DNA from 3 places in the Larsenimonas rhizosphaerae genome. Region 3 is predicted to be linked to each of the others. Evidence: predicted binding sites of a transcription regulator. Region 3 holds the regulator's gene; each other region holds the start of a gene.

Region 1 (3,254 bases), on a different contig from region 3:
TTACAGCTTTTCAAACGATATCTACACCTTCATTGCCCAGCCGCTGATGTCGCTGCTACCCCCGGGCTCGCAGATGATTGCAACCGAAGTGGCATCCCCGTTTCTTGCTCCATTCAAGCTGACACTGGTGGTGGCACTGTTTATTGCAGTGCCCTTTCTGCTTTATCAGGCATGGGCCTTTATTGCGCCAGGGCTTTATACCCACGAAAAAAAGCTGGCCTTTCCCCTGCTGGCATCCAGCATTGTGCTGTTTTATTCCGGCGCCGTATTTGCCTACTTTGTCGTGTTCCCACTGTTGTTCAAGTTCTTCACGACTGCAGCACCCGCCGGCGTACAGGTGATGACAGACATCAATGCCTACCTGACATTCGTGCTGAAGCTGTTTTTTGCCTTTGGTCTGGCCTTTGAAATCCCCATTGCCACATTCCTGCTGATCCTGACCGGTGCTGCCACCGTTAAAACGCTCTCATCCAAGCGCCCCTATATCGTCATCGGCTGCTTTGTGGTGGGCATGCTGCTTACGCCCCCGGATGTGGTCTCCCAGAGCCTGCTGGCCGTCCCAATGTGGTTGCTGTTTGAAGTGGGTATCATCTTTGGCCGATTCGTGAAGCATCAGCGCGGAGGACGCGCCGAGGAAACCCCCGACGCGTAAGACAGATCAGCGCAGCATATCGCCGATTTTCTCTACCAGCTTGAAGATACCACGAGCGGCGTCGTCAAGGTTTTCCGCCAGCAGATAGGCGGGAGTGGTAACGACCTTATGCTCATGGTCAATCACGATATTGTCTACGCTGCAGCTTCTGTGTAACCCACCCATGGCGCTGATGGCCCCGGCAATGCTGGCATCATCACCAATCGTGACCGGAATGCTGCCGTTGAGCATTTTTGGCACCATGACCGGCGCGATGCACATCATGCCGATTGGCTTGTTGGCTTCGTAAAAGGGGCGGACCTTCTCTACCAACAGGGGCAGAATCGTGATGCTGTCGCCGGTGATGGCGAAGTCACACAGGTTCTTGGCTGCGCCAAACCCGCCCGGAATGATGATAGCGTCAAAGGCATCAGGGTCCAGTTCGTCCAGCGGCTGGATTTTGCCACGCGCCAGACGTGCCGATTCCCTCAGCACATTGCGCGTTTCTCCTTCCACCGGCTCACCGGTGACATGGTCCATGACGTCATGCTGATCAATATCAGGCGCAAAGCACTGATACGGCATCTTGAGCTGGTCAAGACGCAATAGCGTCAGCGTCGTTTCATAGATCTCGGATCCGTCAAGATAGCCACATCCAGCCAGTACAACTGCAATTTTCCTGTCCATACCGTACTCTCTTGATAGTGCATGAAGGGCGGCTCTCATGGTTTTCAACACAAGAGGCCGATAAACAAGGTGAGGCAGGTAGTGGGTAACCTGGCAGTGCATCAACTCTAGCCAATCAAAGTGGCTTACGGCAAGGAGAGTCCACGTTCCGTTACCGTCACCTCACTGTCATGAGGCGGACTTATGCTACGGCGCCAACACTACAACAACTCGAGGGCCTTGATATGGGTACGCCGGAAACACCAGACATGAAACAGGCAGCCATACCAGAGGCGCAGCAGATGGACGCGCCGGATGCCCTCCCGATCGATCCCGCCGCCTCATTGCGACTGAACCGCACACGCACCGGCATTCGCACCCGCCCGGCCCCTGAGCGTAATACGGAACTGACGCATCCGCAGCTTTATTTCAATCGTGAAATCTCTACCCTGCAGTTTCATATTCGTGTATTGGAACAGGCGCTCGATGAGGCCCATCCGCTGCTGAACCGATTGATGTTTTTGCTGATCTTCTCATCCAACATGGATGAGTTCTTTGAAATACGGGTGGCCGGGCTGAAGCAGGCCATTGGCATCGATGAAAGCGCCAAGAGCCGCGATGGCCAGACCTATCAGCAAACGCTGGCCGATATTTCGCAGATAACCCATGAGCACGTCGCTCGGCAGTACATGATCCTGAACAAGGTACTGATTCCGTCATTGGAACAGGAAGGCATCCGCTTTTTACGACGCGCCAACTGGACGAAAGCCCAGCAGCACTGGATAGCATCCTACTTCGAAAATGAAATTCAGCCGGTCGTGAGTCCGATCGGGCTGGACCCGTCCCACCCCTTTCCGCGTCTGGTCAATAAAAGTCTCAATTTCATTGTTGAGCTGGATGGACAGGATGCCTTTGGCCGCACGGGCGGGCTCGCCATCATCCCTGCGCCACGCTCGCTCCCACGACTTATTCAGTTGCCTGCTGAAGTCAGCTCTGGTGAAGGCACTGATTATGTTTTTCTGTCGTCGATGATTCACGCCCATGCCAACGAGTTGTTTCCCGGCATGATTATCAAGGGATGTTACCAGTTCAGACTGACACGCAACGCAGACCTCGCGGTTAACCCCGAGGATGTCTCTGACCTGGCCTCTGCACTGAAAGGCGAGCTGCTGGCAAGGCGTTATGGCAGTGGCGTACGACTCGAAATCGCCAATAACTGCCCGGCGCATCTGACAACCTTCCTGCTGCAGCGCTTCGAACTCAGCGAGCAGGATCTCTACCTGGTGGATGGCCCGGTCAACCTGGGCCGGCTGATGGCAGTGATCGAAGGCGCCGGCCGCCCTGATCTGCTGTACCCTCCTTTCACACCTGGATTGCCTCGCGCCCTGAGACGCCAGACCGGCAGTTATTTCGATACCGTCGCCGAGGCCGACATCCTGCTGCATCACCCTTATCAGTCCTTTGCACCGGTTGAGCAATGGCTCAAGGAAGCCGCCGTAGACCCCGACGTGCTGGCGATCAAGCAAACCCTGTACCGTACCGGCCCTGGTTCACGCATCGTTACAGCGCTGACCGAGGCGGCCCGCAATGGCAAGGAAGTGACAGTGGTCATCGAACTGCGAGCCCGTTTCGATGAAGCTGACAATATCGAGCTGGCATCGAGGCTGCAGGAATCCGGTGCCAATGTGATTTACGGGCTCATGGATTACAAGATCCATGCCAAGCTCATGCATATGGTACGACGGGAAAATGGTCGCCTGCGCCACTACGCCCACCTGGGAACCGGTAATTATCATGCCACCACCGCCAGGCTTTATACCGATTACAGCCTGATGACGGCACACCCGGAAATCTGTCAGGACGTACATCTCATATTTCAGCAGATTGCCGGCATGGGCCAGCCACGTACCACCCGGCATGTCCTGTATGCACCGTTCACCCTCAACAGTACCCTGAT
Region 2 (3,254 bases), on a different contig from region 3:
CGGCATGTGGCTCAATACCACTCTGTACTTCGAGGCGGCCCTGCTTATTGCCATGCTGGGCTTCATCAGCACCGTGGCCGTCTGCAAATATCTGCTTCGCGGCGACATCATCGAATAGGAGGGCAGAATGGATCTTCGGTTTGCACTGGAAGTGGCCGTATCAGCCCTGATGATTGCCGGTGGCATCTTCGCCGTGATCGGCGCAATGGGCATGGTGCGGTTCAGGGATTTTTACATGCGCCTGCATGGGCCAACCAAAAGCACTACGCTGGGCGTTGGCTGTGTATTGCTCGCATCGATGAGCTTTTTCTGGTTGAAAAACGGCCATCCAAGCCTGCAGGACATGTTGATTACGCTGTTTTTGTTTATTACCACACCGGTCAGCGCCCACCTGCTGACCATGAGCGGTTTGCATCATAAACTGCCCAGCGCCCCGGAAACCAAGGGTCAGCCGTATGAGCTTGATGATGAGGATGACATCGCCAGAAACTGACGTGATGTAAGCAGTTCAGCGCCTGGCGCTGAACTGCATCAGGGCAGACTACCACCCCTGGGTATGCTGGTTGACCAGTGATTCCAGCAGATCGATATGATCATCACGATCGTTCAGTGCCGGAATGTAGTGATACTCCCCCCCACCGGACTCCTTGAAGTACTCCCTGTTTTCCTCACTGATTTCTTCAAGGGTCTCAAGGCAGTCTGCCGAGAATGCAGGACACATCACATCGACATGCTCGCGCCCCTCCTTGCCCCAGGCCTTGAGCGTGACATCGGTATAGGGCTTCAGCCACTCTTCGCGCCCGAAGCGGGACTGATAGGTATGACTCCACTGCGTACTCGATAGACCCAGCTCCTCGGCCACCAGCTCGCTGGTTCTTTCGCAATGCGTCGGGTACGGGTCACCCTGGGTCGCGTAGCGCTTCGGAATGCCATGATAGGACAGCATCAGATGCCCCTGCTTGCCAAGTGCCTGCCAGTGCTCGCGCACGGTATTTGCCAGCGCCTTGATATACAGCGGGTGATCGTGAAAATCGCGGATCATCCGAAGTTCCGGCAGGTGCGGGCAGGGTTTCAATGCATCCGCCAGCCGGTCAAAGACCGCGGCGGTGGTCGAGCGTGAAAACTGTGGGTACATGGGTAATACCAGAATACGACCGACTCCGCTCTTGCGGAGCTTGAGCCCGGCTTCTTCCATGCTTGGGCTGCCGTATGTCATCGCCAGCTCTACCGGAATGGGCTGCCCCATGGACGCTTCAAGCCGGGCCGCCAGTGCGCGCTGCTGCTTGCGGCTGTATGACATGAGCGGCGAGCCTTCATCCGTCCAGATCGAGGCATAGGCTTCAGCCACCTTCCTGGGGCGAGTACGCAGGATAAAACCATTGAGAATGGCCCACCAGACGGGGCGTGAGACATCGATCACCCGTGGATCCCACAGAAACTCCCCCAGGTACTTGCGTACAGCTTCTGGTGTAGGGGCTTCAGGGGTCCCCAGATTAACCATTAACACGCCAAACGGTGCGCTGTTACTCATTCAATCACTCCCAGATTCTTGATAATCATATTCTATCAACAGGCGCGGGTGGCGGCTCATCAAAAACGCCTATCCAGTGGATTGGCCCGAAAATGACATACGCCTGTGAGAATAAACCATGGGAGTGCAGGGATAAAACAGGGCCTGTCACGAGAGCCGGTCCCGTGATCAGGCCACCTAGAAGACGAGGGGGATGTGCGAGGACAGCGGACTGGAATACATGGCCTGACGACCAACGACTTCATCATGCGGCACGGTCTGCACCAGATAGGCACGATGAACGCCGACATGGCGAAGCACATTGTATACCGCGTCCAGCGAGCGGAAGAGTTGCGGCTTGCCGCGGTTCTTCAACAGACTGCTTTCGCCCTGAGCCTGCTGCAGCTCTACCTGGTACAGCTGACCGGCCATGTGGCGCACGACGCGAACCTCGGGGTTGTCATGATATCGAACGGCCTGCCTGAACTGATGTAGTTCCATGGAAATGCTCCTGACAATGAAGGGTGACACCTATAGAGTGTGTCATCAGCCTAAGACAGTTTAGTGACAGGCAATGCCTTGAACAGGCACCGATTTATACCCCTTTACCCACTCATTCGCACCGCAGTTACTCATGCATTTCACGAGTCAGCAACGCGTTCAATTGCGCCTGACGTGCCGGGCTTCGCCGCGCCAGGCGAGCTCTGGTACGTGCCAGCCAGCCGGCATCCGATAACCGCTCGACAGGAACCGCTACCCGGCGAGACACCGGCCCCGGATACCAAAGCATATCAACATGTGCCGACAGCATGGACTCGCCCTCTGAGCGGCGACTGAACCGGTACCATGGCAGACCGCCAATCTCCTTATTCCCGGCAAGGTCCAGCACCTGATCATAATCAGACGTAAACCATTGATCTACCGAAAAGGCCTCGGAATCCATGGCAGGCCATATGGCTGTCAACTCATCGGCCAGCCAGTGGCCCAGCGACGCCGATTCACCGATGTCAGGCGGCCCCTTCTGCAAGTGCATGGCTCCGAAAATCAACAACGCTGTCTCGCCCTGCGCCATGACGTGACGGCGTACCGTATCAGCATAGTGGGCATCACGCCGCGCCATGGCCGACTGCCAGGTTGCTTCAGTAGCCGATGACCAGTCAAAGGGCGCCTCGGCCGCAAGAACACGCCAGCGCGCTCCGGGAGACAGTGTCAGGTTTACATCACGCACATGCGCCAGAAACTGCTGGTATATCAGTGGCGACCACAGCATGTCGTGAAGAGTGTCTTCGGATACCAGGCTCAGACGCGTGGCATCCAGCTCTCCACCGGCAATATAATCATCAAGCATGGCCTGGTGGCGCTGACTGCCAAACTCGATGACCAGCGTTCGAGTACAGGCCTGGATTACCGGTGAGGCGATCAATGAAAACAACCGAGCCATGACTTCGGGGCACCAGTGCACCTCTCCTGCCCCTACCAGAGGAGTCCGGGCAAAGCCCCGTGCCACGGCGCTTTCCAGCGTCAGTACCGTCATGCTGCCTCTGCTCAAGTGTGCGCCAGTTCAACGTCGGCCCCACGCCGAGCCTTCCAGCGCTCCATTTCGCGCGCAATACGTCTGGAAACGGGGTCGCTGATCATGCCCGGATGATCACACGGCAGGGAAAGGTTCACCAGTTCACCCGTGACGTAGGGCTGCCAGCCCTGGCGGTCAAGCCAGGCTTCATCCCGAGGTGCTGCCGCAGTG
Region 3 (3,254 bases):
AGGGTAGTGGTGATCCACCCGATAGCCTGGACGGACGTCAAGGGCATGATGGTCACTGTAGGTATCGGCCGGCCCGTTGGCGCGCAGTGGCACGGGGCCTGGGTCATGCCGTTGATGAACCGCGATGGGGGCTGTGCTGCAGCCGGCAAGGAGCGCTAGCAGCACGGCCAGCCCCCAGCGAGATAAGGTCATGAAGAGCCGGGCTCCAATGATCGATGACAGGGCTCGAGCCTATCATGGGCGGGGCTCTGTTTCAGCGGGGGAAGTTGCCTGTGCCGGCCGGTGCATCCAGCCGGGAGGCGGGGAAGATGCAGCGAAAGACGGCACCCTGGCCAATATCGCTTTCGATATCCAGGCGGGCATCGTGACGCAGCAGCACATGTTTGACGATGGCCAGCCCCAGTCCGGTACCGCCGCTTTCGGTAGACCGGCTCTTGTCGACCCGGTAGAAGCGTTCGGTCAGACGTGACAGGTGAGTCGCGGAGATACCATCACCATCATCAATGACCTCGACCATGGCGCCACGCTCATGTGTGGCATAGCGGATGGTAATGGTCGACCCGTCCGGGGTGTAGCGTACGGCGTTGATGACCAGGTTTGACAGGGCGCTGCGAATTTCGCGTTCCTCGCCCAGAATTGCGCGCGGCTCTTCGACCTCGACCAGGAAATGATGACGGCCCTGGGACAGGGCCTCGCCGTCTTCCTGAATCCACTGGCACATGCTGGCCATATCGATCGGCTGACGTTCCGTCTGACGCTCGCTGGTTTCGAGCCGGGACAGGGTCAGCAGGTCATCCACCAGGTTCTGCATCCGGTGTGTCTGCCCCTGCATCTGGCCGAAGGCACGGGTCAGGCGGCGTGGCACGGTATCCGGCTGACTCGAGGCCTGATCAAGAAAGGTTTCCAGATAGCCGGACAGCACGGTCAACGGCGTGCGCAGTTCATGGGAGACGTTGGCGACAAAGTCCCGGCGGGTCTGTTCAAGTCGCTGCAGCCGAGTGACGTCGCGTACCAGCACCAGCCGTTCATTGTCACCAAACAACGTGATACGGGCTTCGATGGTGCGACCGTCATGAGCCGGTGATGAAAAAAGGACCGGCTCCTGGTACTCGCCCGTGGTGAAATAGGAAATGAAGTGCGGGTCGCGAAGGTAATTGGCCACGTGGTGACCCCGGTCGTGCCTGGCGTCCAGCCCGAGCATCTGCTCGGCGGCGCTGTTCCACCAGTCAAGATGGCCCTGGGGGTCCAGCATTACGATGCCGTCACGCATTGCCTCGGAAGATTCTTCCACACGGGTCAGTACCCGGCGTAATCGCCCCTGCAGTTGCGTCTGGCTTTTCTGGTAGCGATAAAGGCGATCAAACAGATCGCCCCAGACGCCATCCCCTGCGGGAGGCTTTTGGTGTACCGGCGCATTGAGCCAGGCATACAGCTTTTTAAGGTGCGCCAGGGTAAAGGCCATGTGCACGGCAAGCCCGAGGGCCACACCCCATCCGCCGACGCCGAGCAAGGCCCCCAGCAAGCCGAACCCGATGACCAGATAGGCCAAACGCCACAGCTCATTGGTCCAGTAGTGCATGTGTGCCTCGCAGGGTGATCAGGCCTGAATCGAAAAGCGGTAGCCGGTGCCCCGCACGGTTTGAACAAGGTTCTGCCAGGGGTCACCCAGCGCCTTGCGCAGCCTGCGGATATGTACATCGACCGTGCGTTCCTCGACATACACATTGCCGCCCCAGACCTGGTCAAGCAGCTGGGCTCGAGTATAGGCGCGCTCCTGATGCGTCATGAAAAACTGCAGCAGTCGGTACTCGGTCGGACCGATCTCGATCGGAGTGCCATTGCCGCTGACCCGGTGGCTGGACGGGTCCAGACGCAGTCCCTCCACCTCGACCACATCTTCCATGCCCTTGGGGGTGGTACGACGCAGTACGGCCTTGAGACGAGCGATCAGCTCACGGGGAGAGAAGGGCTTGACGATATAGTCATCGGCGCCGCTTTCAAGGCCGACCACCTTGTTGTCTTCCTCGCCCTTGGCAGTCAGCAGAATGACCGGAATATCCGCGGTGGTGGTGTCACGCTTGAGCCGCCGAGCCAGTTCAATACCACTGAGGCCCGGCATCATCCAGTCCAGCAGCACCAGGTCCGGCTGGTGATCGACAATCAGCGCGTGGGCATCCTGCGCATTACTGGCTTCGATAACATCAAAGTCAGCCATTTCGAGGGCAATGGCGACCATCTCCCGAATGGCCGCTTCGTCATCCACTATCAGTACGGTCCTGGACTTCATGCACCTGTTTCCCGTTGAGGTCGCGCTGTACAGGGGCAGTACGGCGCGAATAATGACAAGGTGGTGACAGTTTTAACGCGCTGGCATGACAGGAGTATGACACGTGCAATGAATATGGCCGCAGCGCGTTCCCTGGGGTGTCAGGGCCAGACCGACAGCGCAATGCCTGCAAACAGGAGTACGCCGGTCCAGTGATTGTTCAGAAAGGCCTTGAAACAGCCTTCGCGTGAACGTGTCCAGATCAGGCGCTGCTGATACAGGAAGGTCATTCCCATGCCCACAAGCCCCAGCCAGTAAAAGCCGTCAAGACGCGCGGCCAGTCCCAGCATGAACAGCAGCGCCAGTACCAGCAATTGAAGCAATCCGATGATGAATCGGTCCTGCCTGCCGAACAGCACCGCCGTCGATTTGATGCCGATTTTCAGGTCATCGTTGCGGTCTACCATGGCGTATTGAGTGTCATAGACCAGCGTCCAGGCCACATTGGCAAAAAAGAGCCACCACGCAATGGCCGGTACCTCGCCCTGTGCTGCACCAAAGGCCATCGGAATGGCCCACCCGAAGGCAGCACCCAGCACGGCCTGTGGAAAATGGGTGTAGCGCTTCATGAACGGGTAAATCGCTGCGAGCAGCGCCCCGCCAAGTGACAGCCAGATGGTAAAGGCGTTGGTCAAGCATACCAGCGCAAAGGCAAGGGCCAGAAGGGCGACGAACAGGGTCAGGGCCTCCCGGGCGCTGATGCGCCCGGTCGCCAGTGGCCGGGTACGGGTGCGCTCCACATGGCCATCGAAATCCCGGTCTGCATAATCATTGATCACGCAGCCGGCGGCGCGCATCACGTATACCCCCAGCAGGAAGATCACCAGGTTGGCACGTTCCGGCTGGCCATCGGCGGCCAGAAACACTGCCGCCATGGTCGGCCACATCAAAAGCCAGGTGCCGATGGGCCGGTCAAGCCGCATCAGTT

Evidence for each region. Region 3 encodes PhoB, which activates phosphate uptake and scavenging genes when phosphate is short. Its sites were predicted from a motif close to TGTCATANNNNTGTCANA; they were not measured.
Region 1: ppk1 (polyphosphate kinase 1) is a predicted target of PhoB. The motif match lies at 1,474-1,491, and genes of this name have one in related genera.
Region 2: OQ287_RS01200 (DUF6482 family protein) is a predicted target of PhoB. The motif match lies at 2,063-2,080, and genes of this name have one in related genera.

The regions. Positions count from the first base shown of each region.
Region 1 is NZ_JAPIVE010000002.1:514,489-517,742, reverse strand. It holds gene tatC (twin-arginine translocase subunit TatC) at 1-652, shown strand, start outside; gene elbB (isoprenoid biosynthesis glyoxalase ElbB) at 659-1,318, opposite strand; gene ppk1 (polyphosphate kinase 1) at 1,600-3,254, shown strand, end outside.
Region 2 is NZ_JAPIVE010000001.1:261,581-264,834, reverse strand. It holds gene OQ287_RS01215 (K+/H+ antiporter subunit F) at 1-118, shown strand, start outside; gene OQ287_RS01210 (Na+/H+ antiporter subunit G) at 128-493, shown strand; gene hemH (ferrochelatase) at 542-1,531, opposite strand; gene OQ287_RS01200 (DUF6482 family protein) at 1,709-2,011, opposite strand; gene OQ287_RS01195 (hypothetical protein) at 2,139-3,044, opposite strand; gene OQ287_RS01190 (amino acid adenylation domain-containing protein) at 3,056-3,254, opposite strand, start outside.
Region 3 is NZ_JAPIVE010000004.1:350,888-354,141, reverse strand. It holds gene OQ287_RS14325 (N-acetylmuramoyl-L-alanine amidase) at 1-192, opposite strand, end outside; gene phoR (phosphate regulon sensor histidine kinase PhoR) at 254-1,579, opposite strand; gene phoB (phosphate regulon transcriptional regulator PhoB) at 1,598-2,287, opposite strand; gene ubiA (4-hydroxybenzoate octaprenyltransferase) at 2,428-3,254, opposite strand, start outside.